Regions from separate parts of the Phytopseudomonas flavescens genome, predicted to be linked through region 3. Evidence: riboswitches for the same ligand, from Rfam matches in the RefSeq annotation. Region 3 holds a riboswitch; each other region holds the start of a gene.

Region 1 (3,690 bases), 2.8 Mb from region 3:
GGCGATCAGGCGCTGATCGGGCAACTGCGCGACGCCGGCTTCGACTGCCGGGAGGGCTGCTGGAGTTTCCGTCTGCCCGCGCTGCATGCCTGGCTGATCGATCAAACGGCCACCCGTAACGAGCCTGATTACCCGAGCTTCCTGCAGCGCCTGTACGCCAGCGATCTCAACGCTCGTCTCGCCCGCCAGGGCGCGCAGATCGTCATCGCCGACAATCGCGGCAAGGTCAGCGAGAGTCTGTATCGTCTGCAACGCCAGCCCTGAACAGGTGGCGATGGCGCTCGTTGTACAGCGCCGAGTCGGCGAAGTCGTCGGCGCCCAGCACCCTGCCGACCAGAATCAGCGCGGTGCGACGAAAGCCCTTGGCGCTGACCTTGGCCTCGATATCGGCGAGGGTGCCGAGCACCCAGTCCTGATCCGGCCAGCTGGCGCGATGCACCACCGCGATCGGGCAACTGGCCCCATAGTGAGGCAACAGGTCGCCGACGATCTTCGGCAGATGCTGAACACCCAGGTGGATCGCCATGGTCGCACCGTGCCGCGCCAGATCGTGCAACTGCTCGCCTTCGGGCATTGGTGATTTGCTGGCATAGCGGGTGAGGATCACCGTCTGGGAAACGGCCGGCAGCGTCAGCTCGCTTTCCAGCAGCGCGGCGCAGGCTGCCGTGGCCGTGACGCCGGGGATGATCTCGAAGGGAATGCTCAGGGCGCGCAGGTGACGAATCTGCTCACCGATGGCGCCGTACAGCGATGGGTCTCCCGAATGCACCCGTGCCACGTCTTCGCCGCGTGCATGGGCCGCCTGCAGCAGGGCGACGATTTCATCGAGATGCAATTCGGCGGTGTTCACCACCAGGCTGGCCTGATGGCCGTCGAGCAACGCTTCCGGCACCAGGGAACCGGCGTAGAGAATTACCGGGCAGGAGCGAATCAGGCGCTGGCCCTTCACGGTGATCAGTTCGGGGTCGCCGGGGCCGGCGCCGATGAAGTAGACGGTCATGCGAATCCTGGGTGTAGGGTGGAAGACGCTTTTCTCTTCCACCGTGTTGTTCGGCTTATCCGGTCATTCGGCGGGGGATCGCCATCCGGCGGATCGAGAAAGCGTGGACTACGCGTCCCGATCCACCCTACGGATCGCTGCGGGCAACGGCCAGTGTGGCGTTGGCGCTCTTGCGCTTGGTTATCCACAGGCGAGCGGGGCGATTGCTCAAGCGCTCGACCAAGGCCAGGGCGCTGGCTTCGGCAACGCTCGGGCTGCCAGTGACATGCAGGGCGATGGCCGAGGTCTGGCTCAGGCGCTCATGGTAACCCGTCAGCGCATCGGTGGGCAGGAAGCTGATGGGCAGGCCCAGATGCTCGGCCAACTGCAGCAACCCGGGCTCGTCAGCCTTGTGGTCGCTGCTGGCCAGCGCCGTCAGCTCGGCAGTGCTCGAGCCATGCTCGGCCAGCGTATCGTCGAGCAAGGCCAGCAGCTCGCTCAGCGAACACCCGCGCCGGCAACCCAGGCCGGCGACGAGGGTCGAGCGCTCGTTCATTCTGCGTGTCGAGTGCGGCCATGGAACCAGGCGGCAGCCAGCCCCAGAGCAGCCCAGAACGCAGCGTTGGTGAGCAGCGAGGCAAGGATGAATTCGTGCTCCAGCGCTTCGGGTGCCAGGCTTTCATGCACCTCAGGCTGCGGTGCGCCGATCACATGGGGCAGCGCCAGAATCACCAGGCCAAGTATGCGCAGCAGCCAGTTGCCGCCAAATGCCAGCAGCGCCAGGCCTGCAGCGGTCGAAGCTGCGGTACCGATCCACCAGTACTGGCGCAGCAGCAATTCGGCCGCAGCGGTACCTGGCAGCTCCGGCGGCAAGCCGCTCGAGGGCGCGAGCACGAAAGTGGCGAAACCGGCCAGGCCCCAGAGCAGGCCCTGCCAGGTTCTCTCGGGGGCGCGCAGGGTGAACAGGCCGGCGAGCATCAGCGCGAAGCCCACACCTACCACCAGGTTGCTCAAGCCTGTGGATAACAGCCGTTGCCAGCCATCTTCCGGTGCCCATGCTTCACCGTCATGGCTGTGAGCGCCAGCGGCGCCATGATCGTGAGCGGCGCTTGCGGTGTCGTGGTTGTGTTCGATGCTGGCCGCGGGCTCGACGACTTCGAACGTCTCGGCATGCAGGATCAGCGGGGTTATCCACAGGCTCTGCAGCAAGGTCAGCACGATGGCAGCGAGCAGGCCGGCGAAGCCTGCGGTCTGGGCGATGCGCTTGATCATCCTGGCGTCCTCAGTGGCACGGGAACGCGGCGCTATGCCGGGTATCGTGGGCCGCATTGTGCAAGGCTTCGACGTGGGAGAAGCCGGCGAAGAAGATCAGCACGGCGCCCAGCACGCAGCTGCCAACGGCAAGCAGAATACGCTGTGACAGGGGAAGTGCAGGTGCGCTGGAGTGCGAGATGGCGCTGCTGGACATGGTCGTGAACCTTCACTATGAGGTGAACGGCACAGCAGGGACGCAGCGAGCCCGCCCGCATAACGGGCAGCTATCGGCGCGTGCCCGCCCACCGCGGGTTGCCAAACAGAGGATTCAGGCCGGTCTCCGGGCTCACGATGATCACTGGGCAGTGATAAGGATCGGCCTTCCCATGCTTTCGCACAGTGGCCACGACGATCCTGACATTCGCTTACCGTTGCGGGGGCAGCGCCGGACTCGAACCGGCTTCCCGTTTCACCTCACGCACGGCGGCGTGAGACACCTGAAACAACCGCGCAAGAACACCACGAAGCGGCAAGTGCGTCAATATGTTGCAGATTCAGGCTCTGTGGACGTTTCAGCACGACCGCGTTGAAACGTCCACGGACCCTAGCGATTGACCGTGTCGCAGGCTCTGCGTAGCCTTGTGCTCTTCGAGGTTCTCCATCGATAGGTATGGAGCTAAGAGGGAACACGGCAAGCCGTGGCTGCCCCCGCAACTGTAAGCAGCGAGCGCATCGCCAATCGCCACTGGGAAACCGGGAAGGCCGGCTACGCGCCATGACCTGTGAGCCAGGAGACCTGCCTCGATAACGCTTTCGACAACCGGGCGGGGTGATCCGGTGATGCCTTCGCCAGCCTCGGCTGGCGCCTGCCATCCTATTGCCCGCTCGCCGTTCATTCAGACGCAGGGCCAATCATGAAAACGCTCGCCAAACTACCCGTCACCATCGTCACCGGCTTTCTCGGTGCTGGTAAGACCACCTTGCTGCGGCACATGCTTGAAAACGCCGAGGGCCGTCGCATTGCGGTGATCGTCAACGAGTTCGGTGAACTGGGTATCGACGGTGAGATCCTCAAGCAATGCACCATCGGCTGCACCGAGGAAGAAGCCAACGGTCGGGTTTTCGAACTGGCCAACGGCTGTCTGTGCTGCACCGTGCAGGAAGAGTTCTTCCCGGTGATGCGCGAACTGGTGGAGCGTCGCGGCGACCTCGACCATATCCTGATCGAAACCAGCGGCCTGGCCCTGCCCAAGCCGCTGGTCCAGGCCTTCAACTGGCCGGAAATCCGCAACGCCTGCACCGTCGATGCGGTGATCACCGTGGTCGACAGCCCGGCGGTGGCTGCCGGCACCTTCGCTGCCTTCCCCGATCAGGTCGATGCCCAGCGTAAGCTCGATCCCAACCTCGATCATGAGTCGCCCCTGCACGAACTGTTCGCCGACCAGCTGGCGAGCGCC
Region 2 (3,690 bases), 580 kb from region 3:
GGCATGGCCAGGCACCAAGCCGGCCAGCTCCGCCCGTTCGCCTGCCGCGTCGCTCAGTGTGTCGAGCAGGTAGAGCATGCCACCGCACTCGGCGAGAATCGGCTTGCCAGCTCGCTGATGGGCGGTGATGGCCTCGATCATCGAACGGTTGGTGGCCAGCGCCTGCAGATGCAGCTCCGGGTAGCCGCCTGGCAGATAAAGGCTGTCCACCTCGGGCAGGCTCTGATCTGCCAGCGGACTGAAGAACGTCAGGGCCGCGCCCATGCGCTCCAGCAGATCGAGATTGGCCTGATAGGTGAACGCGAAGGATGCGTCGCGGGCCACGCCGATGCGCACGCCCTCCAGCAGCGGCAATGGCGCTGCAATCGACGGCGCAGCGAAGGTCACTGGTGGCGGCAGGGTAACCGTTGCGGTCTGTGCCAGAGCATCGGCAGCGGTATCCAGACGCACATCGAGGTCGGCGAGCTCGGCGGCCTGCACCAGGCCCAGGTGGCGGCTCGGCAATTCGATCGCGGCGCTACGCGGCAAAGAGCCGTACCAGCGGATCGAGGCTGGCAGGCTGTCGCGGATCAGATCGTTATGGCGCCCGGGATTGACGCGATTGCCGAGCACACCGGAGAACGGCAGATCCGGCTGATAGCTGGCCAGGCCGACGGCCAGTGCCCCGAAGGTCTGGGCCATGGCGGAGCCATCGATCACCCCCAGCACCGGAACCCCGAAGCGGCGGGCCAGGTCGGCGGCGGATGGCGAGCCGTCGAACAGCCCCATCACACCTTCGATGAGGATCAGGTCCGCCTCGCCAGCGGCTTCCCACAGCAGGCGGCGGCTCTCGGCCTCGCCAACCATCCACAGATCCAACTGATAAACCGGGTGGCCGCTGGCACGGGAGAGGATCATTGGATCGAGAAAGTCAGGCCCGCACTTGAACACCCGCACCCGCTTGCCCTGCCGGGTGTGCAGGCGTGCCAGGGCCGCAGTGACGGTGGTCTTGCCCTGCCCCGAGGCCGGCGCAGCGATCAACAGTGCCGGACAGTGGCGCGACGCGCGCTCACCCGCATCGGATACAGACGCTGTAACGCTCAAAACTCCACGCCTTTCTGTGCTTTCACGCCGGACTTGAAGGCATGCTTCACGAGCGTCATTTCGGTAACGGTATCCGCGGCCTCTAGCAGCGCCGGTGGCGCGCCACGGCCGGTAGCCACGACGTGCTGCAGCTCGGGGCGCGACTCGATGTCACGCAGCACCACATCCACGTCCAGGTAACCGTGCTTGAGGGCGATGTTCAGCTCGTCCAGTACCACCAGGGCGATCTGCGGGTCGTTCAGCAGTTGCCGGGCGACCTCCCAGGCCTGAACGGCCTTCTCGATGTCCCGCTGACGATCCTGGGTGTCCCAGGTGTAGCCCTCGCCCATCACGTGGTAGCTGACTTCATCGGGAAAGCGGCGGAAAAAGTGCTCCTCACCGGTGGCCATGCCGCCCTTGATGAACTGCACCACGCCGACCTTGAGACCATGCCCCAGCGCGCGGGCGACCATGCCGAAGGCCGAGCTGCTCTTGCCCTTGCCATTGCCGCTGTGCACCAGCAGCAGGCCGTACTCGTCCTGAGCCTGGGCGATCTTTTCGTCCATCAGGGCTTTCTTGCGCGCCATGCGGGCGTTGTGCCGCGCGTCGCGCTCTGCTGATTCTCGGCTTGGGGATGGGGTCATGGGATCTCCTTTGCGCGAGGCCGCGCGGCACACGCCAGTGAAACGGTCGGGCAGGAAACCGGGTTCAGGCCAGACGATGAAGGAATCACACAGGAGCAGGCAGGAGCTGACCGGGTCGGCCGCGCACCGGCCGCGCCCACCGCGCAAACCTGGAAAAGCGACAGGCCGGTCTCCGGGCTTGCGAGCACCGCACTCAGCAGAATGCGGACACCGACGCGACCTTCCCGTATCGACGATACAGTGGCGAGAAGCGTGGTTGGACTCGTTTACCGTTGCGGGGGCAGCGTCGGCCTTGCCTGCCTATTGAAACAGCGGCGCACCGACTTCCCAGTTTCACCCCCGGCCGAAACCGGGGACACCTGAAGCAAGCCGCGAAGGGTAAGGATTGGCCGCCTCAGCGTCAATCGAAGACTCAGAATCCGCCTCCCTGGCAGGCGAGCCAGAGCCACGCAGGGTCCCAGGGCGGTCTCAAAGGAGCATGGCCGAGCTGCAGCGGACGCTGGCCTGGCGCTCAGGGATGGCTGGCCAGCTCGACCGGAAACACCCGCTTCGCTTCGATATAGGTGCGCTGCCAATAGCTGTTGCCGAGACTGTCCAGACGCACGGTGCCGCCCGAAGAAGGTGCATGCACGAAGCGCCCTTCGCCGACGTAGATACCGGCATGACTGACCTGCCGGCCACCGTTGGTGGCGAAGAACACCAGATCGCCACTGCGCAGGGCATCGCGGCCAACCACTGGGGCGCGCATGCTGATCAGCTCCCGGGTGGAGCGAGGCAACTGGATGCCTGCGGCATCACGGTACACATAGCCGATCAGCCCACTGCAGTCGAAACCACTGGCCGGTGTGTTGCCGCCGTAGCGGTATGGCGTACCGACGAGCCCCAGGGCACGGAACAGCACGTCGTCGGCGCCGCCCTGATAATTGCCAGGAGCGGGCGCGATCACCACAGGCTGCGGAGCGGGTACGGGGGCGCGACTGGAACATGCACTGAGCAGTGCAGCGAGCAGCAGGAAGGCGATGCGGATGGTGGCAGTCATGGACGGACGATCCTGGAGCCTGAATGCGCCCTACTCTGCCCCGTTCACAACTGCAGTGCAAGCTTTAGCTTTATGCTGCAGTCGCTTGAAAACTATCAAGATGTTGCCCGATCCGGACAGATCGGGCATTCAGGCCTCAGTGCTGGGACGCCAGGTGCTCGGTCGGCGCCAGAGCCAGGACGCGCTTGGCCTCGATGAACGTGCGCTTCCAGTAGCGATCGTCCAGGCTGTCGATACGCACCCCACCGCTGCGGCTGCTGGAGGAATGGATGAACTGATCATCGCCCAGATAGATGCCGGCATGGCTGACACGACCGCGACCGTTGGTACTGAAGAACACCAGATCACCCGGCTCCAGGGCCTTGCGCTCGACCAGCGGGGCGTCGATGTTGATCATTTCACGCGTCGAGCGCGGCAGTTCCATGCCCAGCTCTTCACGGAACAGATAGCCGATGAAACCACTGCAGTCGAAACCGGTTTTCACCGAATTGCCACCGAAACGGTAACGGGTGCCGATCAGCGAGAGGCCTTTTTCGAGGACGCTGTCCGCCAGTTGTGGCAGCTCGTAAGGTGCGTGGTCGGCGAAGTCGGCAACCGCATCGTCTTCGACGACATCGTTGCGATCCAGAACAGGCGCTGCAACCACTGGCCTGGCAGGCAACGAAGCCTGGGCCGGGGCATCGATCTGGGATTGTGGAGCATGGTTAGCGCAGGCGGCGAGAACCATCGTAAGTGCGAGAGGCACGAGGGGTGCGAAGCGTTTGCGCATGGGCACGACCGTGGCGTGAAAAATGAACAGCCGCGACTATGCCCACTAACGGGATCATTTGCAAATATTATGAGTAACGATGTGACTCAGTAGTTCCGGAAAAACATCTAAGGCCCTTTCTTCCAGCCTGAAGTCAACCAGATCGCTGACCTCGCTCTGCGACAAATTGACCTCCA
Region 3 (3,690 bases):
CGATGCCTTCGTGCGCCGTGAAGCGGTCGGTATCCTCGGCTGGTTGAAACAGGCCGATGCGCTGCCGCAACTGGCGCGCCTGGCCAGCGACGATACCGATACCGAAGTACGCCGTGCCGCCACCGGTGCGCTGGGGCTGGCCAGCGACGACAGCGTGCTGCCAGCCCTGCAGACGGCGCTCAAGGATCGCGAATGGCAGGTGCGTGAAGAGGCCGCCACCACCCTCGGCAAAGTTGGCCACGCGGGTGCCGGCCCTGCGCTGCTGGAGGCGCTGAGCGACAGCTACTGGCAGGTACGGCTGCGTGCGGTGCGCTCGCTCGGCCGCCTGCGATTCGCCGCGGCCCGTGAGGCGCTGGTGGAACTGCTTGGGCACGCCATCAGCAACCTGCGCAAGGAGTCCGCGCTGGCGCTTGGCGAACTGGGCGACGCTCAGGCACTGCCCGCATTGCTGGCCGTCGAGCACGATGCCGACCCGGAAGTGCGCAAGGCGGTGCGTATCGCCATCGGCCAGTTGCGCCTGCAAAAGTCATGAACCAGGCACCCGTCGCAATACGTAACAGTGCCACGCAAGCGACATTGAGCGTGGATTGGGGGCAAGGGCAGGTACAGGTGCTCGCCCACGGGCGCCTGCGTGCCGGGTGTCCGTGCTCGAAATGCCGGGCGGCTCGGCTGGCGCAGCGCATCGACGTGGTAGCGGATGGCGTCCGCATCACGGCAGTTCACGCACAGGGCTATGGGCTGCAATTGGTGTTCGACGATGGCCACGACCGCGGCATCTACCCCTGGAGCTATTTGCGTGAACTGGGGGAGGTGGCAGGTTGAGTTGACCGGGCTTGTCGCATGGCCTGCTCGTCACGGCGTCAGCCGCGGAATGAGCGAAATCGCCCCGCGGCGACCAGAAAATGGCGTCGAACACCCATTTTCGCAGGCGCCCCGATGCTGTCGGACCGTGCCACGCGGCGAATGGTGGGTACGGCGCGGATGCAGAGAATGGCTACCATCGCATTCGCGCCGAGGGCGGCGCTCCTACCGGCATGGCTTCACCCCAACGATTTCGCAGGCGCCCCGATGCCGTCGGACCGTGCCGCGGCGAATGGTGGGCACGGCGCGGATGCAGAGAACGGCTAGCATCGCATTCGCGCCGAGGGCGGCGCTCCTACCGCAATGGCTTCGCCCCAACCATTTCGCAGGCGCCTCGATACTGTAGGAGCCCGCTTGCGGGCGAATGGTTGTCGCGCCACAGACCTGGAGAGACGGCTGTGAACGCGCCGCGCCGAGAGGCTGATGCAGGCGCTTAGCCCTTGTTCTTGCGCTGCGGTTTGGGCCGGCCTTGCACGCACTTGAAGCGTGGTTCGGTCTTGCAGATCACGTAGATGCGACCCCGGCGCTTGACGATCTGGCAATCGCGGTGGCGCAGTTTGGCCTGTTTCAGCGAGGCGACGACTTTCATGAGCGGGCTCCTGCGAAACCGGCGAAGCGTTTGTTGAAGCCGGCCACCCGACCTTCGCTTGCCGTCTGGCGCTGCTGGCCGGTGTAGATCGGGTGCGACGCGCTGGAGATATCGAGCGTGACGTAGGGATAGGTGTTGCCGTCGCTGTGCTCGCGGGTCTTGTCGGTGCTGACGGTGGAACCGATCAGCCAATAGGTGTCGGCCGAGACATCGTGAAACAGCACGGGGCGGTAGTCGGGGTGGATACCAGGTTTCATGAGCACTCCAATAAATACGTTATAAGGTAACAATATCAAGTCTTGTTGATTTTGGTTCTCATTTCAAGCCTGAATCCGAATTTTTCCACCACGGTGTCGATCGGCTCCATGGATCTTTCGATCAGGAGCTGAAGCGAGCACTCAACTCGACTTGCTAAATTGTTATATTATAACAATAATGGTCGCCAGCATTAGCCGCACAGGTGCTGCAACGGCTTCGGTATGTCGAGATGAATGCGCAGAAACTGCAGCGAAGCGCTGCAGGGCAGCGACCTAATCGTTTAAGATGCCGCCCGCCGGTTTCCGCGAGGAATTAATAGGGAATCCGTCGCCATTTCTGATGGCCAAACGGAACTGCCCCCGCAACTGTAGGTACCGAGCAGCGCTGCATTCGTGTCACTGGGGGCGAACCCGGGAAGGCCACAGCGCTGCCGCGACGTACCAGTCAGGAGACCTGCCGGCATCGGTCCGATCAGCTGCAATCCAGCTGTGTTTGGACACTGCAATCGAACCAGCCGGCGGGGTGTCCGGGAGGGGGCATCCGTAATCACCTTCCTGATGGACAGGTGCGGCCATGGCCGCTTGGCGTGATGTGTTCTCCAGCCTGCGCACTGCCATTTATGCGTATCTGTTGATTGGGAGATCACCCGCATGACCGTGTCTCGTTTTGCCGTTCTGGCCGCCACCCTTGGCCTGTCTTCGATGGCGCTGGCCGCCACCCCGACTCGTTACCCCCTGACCCTCGAGAACTGCGGCCATGAGCTGAGCTTCGCCGATGCGCCGAAGAGCGCCGTGACCATCGGTCAGGCCGGCACCGAAATTCTCTATTCCCTCGGGCTTGGCGACCGTCTGGTGGGTACCTCGCTGTGGTTCAGCAACGTCCTGCCCGAGTTCGAGGCGCAGAATGCCAAGGTCGAGCGCCTGGCCGATAACGACCCGAGCTTCGAGTCGGTGATCAACAAGCGCCCCGGGCTGGTGGCCGTGCAGTTCGAGTGGATGGTGGGCAAGCAGGGCGTGGTCGGTACCCGTGAGCAGTTTCACGCGCTGAAGATTCCGACCTACATCATGCCGTCCGACTGTGAGGGCAAGGACAATCTGGTGGGTGCCGACGGTACTCGCCTGCAGCCGTTCCAGATCGACAGCCTGTACAAGAGCATTCAGCAGCTGGCGCAGATCTTCGACGTGCAGGCTGAGGGCGACAAGCTGGTCGCCAGCCTGCAGGAGCGACTCGGCAAGGCGGTTGCAAATGCCGAGCAGCGCCAGGCGAAGCAGATCTCCGCCGCGTTCTGGTTCTCCAGCGCCGACCTGGATCTCGACCCCTACATGGCCGGTCAGAAAGGCGTTGCCGATTACATGATGAAGTCGCTAGGGCTGCAAAACGTGGTCGAGTCCAGCGAAGAGTGGCCAACCGTCGGCTGGGAAACCCTGGCCAAGGCCAACCCGACCGTGCTGGTGCTTGCGCGCATGGATCGCCGCCGTTTCCCGGCTGACGACGTGGAGAAGAAACTCGAGTTCCTGCGCAATGACCCGGTCGCCAAGCACATGGATGCGGTGAAGAACGGCCGCATCGTGATTCTCGATGCCGACGGCATGCAGGCTTCGCTGCGAATGATCACCGGCATCGAAACCCTGGCCAAGGCCGTTGACGGGTTCGATCTGCAGAAATGATTGCCCGTGGCTCCCGCCTGTTCCTGCTGACCATCGTCTGCCTGCTGTTGCTGGCCGTGGCGGTGGTCGTCGGTGTGGCGCTGGGTGAAACCCGCATCACGCTGTCGGTGGTCTTTCAGGTGCTGGCCAACAAGCTGTTCGGGGCGGGCTTCGTGCTCGATCCGATCGACGAGGGAATCGTCTGGAACTACCGCCTGACCCGGGCCCTGGTGGCCGCCTGCTGCGGCGCCGGGTTGGCGGTTTCCGGGGTGGTGCTGCAGGCGCTGTTGCGCAATCCGCTGGCCGATCCCTATCTGCTGGGGATTTCCGCCGGTG
Region 4 (3,690 bases), 1.2 Mb from region 3:
ACGCCTTGCTCAACCAGAGGTTGGCGGTACGGCGCGGCACATCGGTCGGGCGATTGCCACTGCGGTCACCACCGGCTTCGGTGAGGTCGTCGTACTCGGCACGCACCAGTGCGGCGTTGGCAGAGACCTGCCAGCCCTGCCCCAGCGCCAGCTCCAGCGTGGCTTCCAGACCATCGGAAGATTGCTGGCCGATCTGCTCGGTCGGTGCCGCTGGCGTGGCACGGCTGAGCAGCTTCTCCTTGACGATGTGATAGGCGGCCAGTGTCCACTCGCCACGTCCCTCCCAGAATGCGTGCTTGAGGCCGAACTCGGTCTGGCGCGCCTCGCTCAGGTCGAACTGCTGCTGGGTCGGGCTCAGCGTGAGCAGGTTGCTCACGCCCTCGGTGCTGGTGGCGTACTGCCCATAGAGCGACAGTTCCGGGGTCAGTTCGAAGACCAGCCCGGCGCGCCAGTTATCGCCGCTCAAGCTGCGATCGACACGCGAGTCATCGTCTAACGCGGTGCGATCGATATGCACCTGATCACGGCGCACGCCGGTGACCAGAGACAGGCGCTCGGTGAGCTGGGTACGGTTCTCGGCGAACAACGAGAACTGCCTGGCCTGGTTGAGCTCCCGCGGCCGGTAGCGATCATTGCTCAGATACGAGCCGCCGCCGGACTGTGCCAGCGTTACGACATCGCCAAGGCTGTTGTCGAAATCGTGATGGCGGGCGAAACGGATGCGGTTGTAATCGACACCCACGACGCTGCGGCTGTCGAGCCCGAACAGCGGATGGTCGAGGGTGAAGCTCTGGCGATCACCCACCTGTTCCTGAGTGTGCTTGATGCGCCAGAAATCGCCACGCTCGACCAGATCACCCGGCTGCCAGCGATAGGCCTCGGCATTGCGCCAGTAGCGCTGGGTCTTGATGTAGTAGAGCTGGTTGCTGGCACTGAGGGTGTCGCTGATCTGCCAGTCGGTGACCAGACGGGTGATCTGGTCGTGGTACTGAATATCGGCGTCAGCGACGTTGTAGTTGCGCTCACGCAGGCTCTCGCGAAAACGGCCATCGACCAGCGGCGTGCCCAGGTAGCGCATCGGCTGCTGATCGGCATGATCGTGGGACAGGGTGAAGCTCAGGTCGTCACTGGCGTCCCAGCGCAACGCCGCGCTGAGTGCCAGGCTCTCGGAATCGCCACGGTCGACCCAGCCGTTGCTGGCCTGCTGGTTGAGGGTGAAGCGGTAACTCAAGGCGTCGTTCAGCGAGCCACCGCTGTCCAGCGCAGCCTGGCGACGATCATCGCTGCCATACCCCAAGCGCAGTTGATTGCGGACCTCACCCGTGAAGGGCTTCTTCGGGATGACGTTGATCACCGCACCGGTCGCGCCCTCGCCATAGAGCACCGAAGCCGGGCCACGCAGCACGTCGAGACGCTCCACCGACCAGGTATCGACCGGAAAAGTCACGGTGCCAGCGCCGATGTACTGGCGGGTACCGTCGTACAGCTGCATGGTCGAGGCATGCCCGGAAAAACCGCGAGCCGACAGCGCGGTGCCACCGTTGCCGGGCGTACCGATCGTGGTGATGCCCGGTGTGCGGGTCACGGCGTCCTGTACGGTGAGGTTATTGCGGCCACGCACTTGCGCACCGCTGAGGCTGCTGGTGCTTGCCGGCGTTTTCAGTGGGGTGAGCCCCAGGCGCGAACCGGAGGTGGTTGGCGTGTGCAGATCAGGCGGCTGCGACGACTCGTCGGCTGTGCCGGTGATCGCCGTCGACGGCAAGGCCAAGGGCTCGTCCGACTCGGCGGCCTGCACGGGCATGGCGAACAGCACGCAGGGCACCAGGCCCACGCGCAGGGATTTGCCCGACAGGGCATAGAACAGAGAAGATCGGGACATGTCGTTCCACTCGAAACAGGAATGAATGAATCCCGGAGGGAACAACGCATAGGGAATCGCAGGCGTACGAAGCCCACGGAAACCGGCCTGCGCCCGCCCACCGCGGGTTTGCCAAACTGAAGTTTCGGGCCGGTCTCCGGGCTCGCGAGGGTCATGAAGCATTCACCTTCCCATGCCGTGGCACAGTGGTCATTCGAATGCTTCGCTCGCATACCGTTGCGGGGGCAGCGCCGGACTGATCATGTTCATGACGAACCGGCTTCCCGTTTCACCCCATGCACGGCGGCATGGGACACCTGAAACTGGCGCGCATCTGACCATCCAAGCGTCGAGCCGTCAATCATCGCCATGCAGTTGCCGCGATCCGTGCACCAAGGCATCGCCTGCTGGGATAACATCGCCCGACTCGGGTTGGCCAGGAAACACAGGATGCAGCGAGACGATGATCGAGCGACCGGCAGGCGCTCCTCTAGTGCCCCAAGCAAGCCGCCGACGCTGGCGGACGTGGCCAAGGTCGCCGGGGTTTCGCCGATCACCGTGTCGCGTACGCTCAACCAGCCGGAGATCGTCCGCCCCGAACTGCGCGAAAAGGTCTTTCGAGCCGTGCACAAGACCGGCTACGTGCCGGCCATGCTCACTGGCGTGGCCGAACAGCGCAGCCGGCTGATTTCCCTGCTGGTGCCCACGGTTGCCAACTCGATCTTCTCGGACACGGTGCAGGCACTGATCGACACCCTCACCGAAGCCGGCCACGAGACGCTGATCGGCCTGACCAACTACAGCGCCGAACGCGAAGAGCAGTTGCTCGACGCCATCCTGCGGCGCCGTCCCGATGGCATCGTGCTGACCGGCACCCTGCACACCAAGGCCAGCCGCACACGCCTGTCGCGTTCGGGCATTCCCATCGTCGAGTCCTGGGATCTCGCGCCGCGGCCGCTGGACATGCTGGTGGGTTTCTCCCACGAGGCGGTCGGAGTGGCCACCGCGCGCTACCTGACGGGCAAGGGCTATCGACGTTTCGCCGTGGTGACCCTGGATGACCCCCGCGGCCACCGCCGCTGCGAAAGCCTGATCGGCGAACTGGCGAGCCAGGGCATTGCCGAGGTGCCTCGCGTGGTGTTGCCGCCACCGGCCACGGTGAACCTCGGGCGCGAAGGCCTGCAGCGCCTGCTGGCCGGTGGCGAGCGCCCCGATGTGGTGGTGTGCAGTTCCGATACCCTGGCCCACGGCATACTCGAGGAAGCCACCGAGCTGGGCATTCGCGTGCCGCAGGATCTGGCCGTGATGGGCTTTGGTGATCTGAGCAGCGCCGCGCACCTGCACCCCGCCCTCTCCACCGTGTGCATCAACGGCGCGGACATCGGCGTGCAGGCCGCCCGCGCGCTGGTGCAACGCCTCGATCACCCCCATGAAGAGCCGGTGAAAGTACGCATCGATACCGGCTTTAGCATTGTTGAACGGCAAAGTGCGTGAGAGTCGACTCACATATCCAGCACCTAATTCACTCGGCTTTGGCTGTTTAGTGGCGAAAGCGGACCTTCGATTTGGTGGGCTAAAGCCCACCCTACAGCCGCGCATCTAACCGTAGGGTGGGCTTCAGCCCACCAATTGGCGCCCGACTACGAACGGCCGCTATCGCCTTGAAGCAGCCCTGAAGCTCTGCCCATTCCCTTGAATGATTACCTAATCAGCTTAACGTCCGGATTCACGTCAGTGATTTGAACCACCTGGCGGCACCAACAAAAACGTCAAGCGAGGTAATCAATGTGAGCGAACAACCCCTTTCCCAAGGCTGTGCAGACCAGGATCAG

The links. A riboswitch is a leader RNA that binds a small molecule or an ion and turns the genes downstream of it on or off. The one in region 3 is predicted to bind cobalamin.
Region 1: it holds a riboswitch for cobalamin, as region 3 does, so the genes downstream of both, FHR27_RS20410 (CbtB domain-containing protein) here and FHR27_RS07640 (ABC transporter substrate-binding protein) in region 3, are expected to answer to the same signal.
Region 2: it holds a riboswitch for cobalamin, as region 3 does, so the genes downstream of both, cobO (cob(I)yrinic acid a,c-diamide adenosyltransferase) here and FHR27_RS07640 (ABC transporter substrate-binding protein) in region 3, are expected to answer to the same signal.
Region 4: it holds a riboswitch for cobalamin, as region 3 does, so the genes downstream of both, FHR27_RS02405 (TonB-dependent receptor) here and FHR27_RS07640 (ABC transporter substrate-binding protein) in region 3, are expected to answer to the same signal.

Annotation. Positions count from the first base shown of each region.
Region 1 is NZ_JACBYV010000001.1:4,549,980-4,553,669, reverse strand. It holds gene FHR27_RS20430 (hypothetical protein) at 1-264, shown strand, start outside; gene cobM (precorrin-4 C(11)-methyltransferase) at 227-1,000, opposite strand; gene FHR27_RS20420 (cobalamin biosynthesis protein) at 1,128-1,535, opposite strand; gene FHR27_RS20415 (CbtA family protein) at 1,532-2,251, opposite strand; gene FHR27_RS20410 (CbtB domain-containing protein) at 2,262-2,447, opposite strand; cobalamin riboswitch at 2,548-2,749, opposite strand; cobalamin riboswitch at 2,868-3,051, shown strand; gene cobW (cobalamin biosynthesis protein CobW) at 3,148-3,690, shown strand, end outside.
Region 2 is NZ_JACBYV010000001.1:2,311,216-2,314,905, forward strand. It holds gene FHR27_RS10190 (cobyrinate a,c-diamide synthase) at 1-1,083, opposite strand, end outside; gene cobO (cob(I)yrinic acid a,c-diamide adenosyltransferase) at 1,080-1,706, opposite strand; cobalamin riboswitch at 1,853-2,084, opposite strand; gene FHR27_RS10200 (C40 family peptidase) at 2,218-2,745, opposite strand; gene FHR27_RS10205 (C40 family peptidase) at 2,882-3,514, opposite strand; gene FHR27_RS10210 (NAD-dependent deacylase) at 3,569-3,690, opposite strand, start outside.
Region 3 is NZ_JACBYV010000001.1:1,727,451-1,731,140, reverse strand. It holds gene FHR27_RS07660 (HEAT repeat domain-containing protein) at 1-532, shown strand, start outside; gene FHR27_RS07655 (DUF971 domain-containing protein) at 529-822, shown strand; gene ykgO (type B 50S ribosomal protein L36) at 1,295-1,450, opposite strand; gene FHR27_RS07645 (type B 50S ribosomal protein L31) at 1,447-1,707, opposite strand; cobalamin riboswitch at 1,988-2,183, shown strand; gene FHR27_RS07640 (ABC transporter substrate-binding protein) at 2,359-3,375, shown strand; gene FHR27_RS07635 (FecCD family ABC transporter permease) at 3,372-3,690, shown strand, end outside.
Region 4 is NZ_JACBYV010000001.1:567,870-571,559, reverse strand. It holds gene FHR27_RS02405 (TonB-dependent receptor) at 1-1,879, opposite strand, end outside; cobalamin riboswitch at 1,990-2,194, opposite strand; gene FHR27_RS02400 (LacI family DNA-binding transcriptional regulator) at 2,309-3,352, shown strand; gene FHR27_RS02395 (L-talarate/galactarate dehydratase) at 3,646-3,690, shown strand, end outside.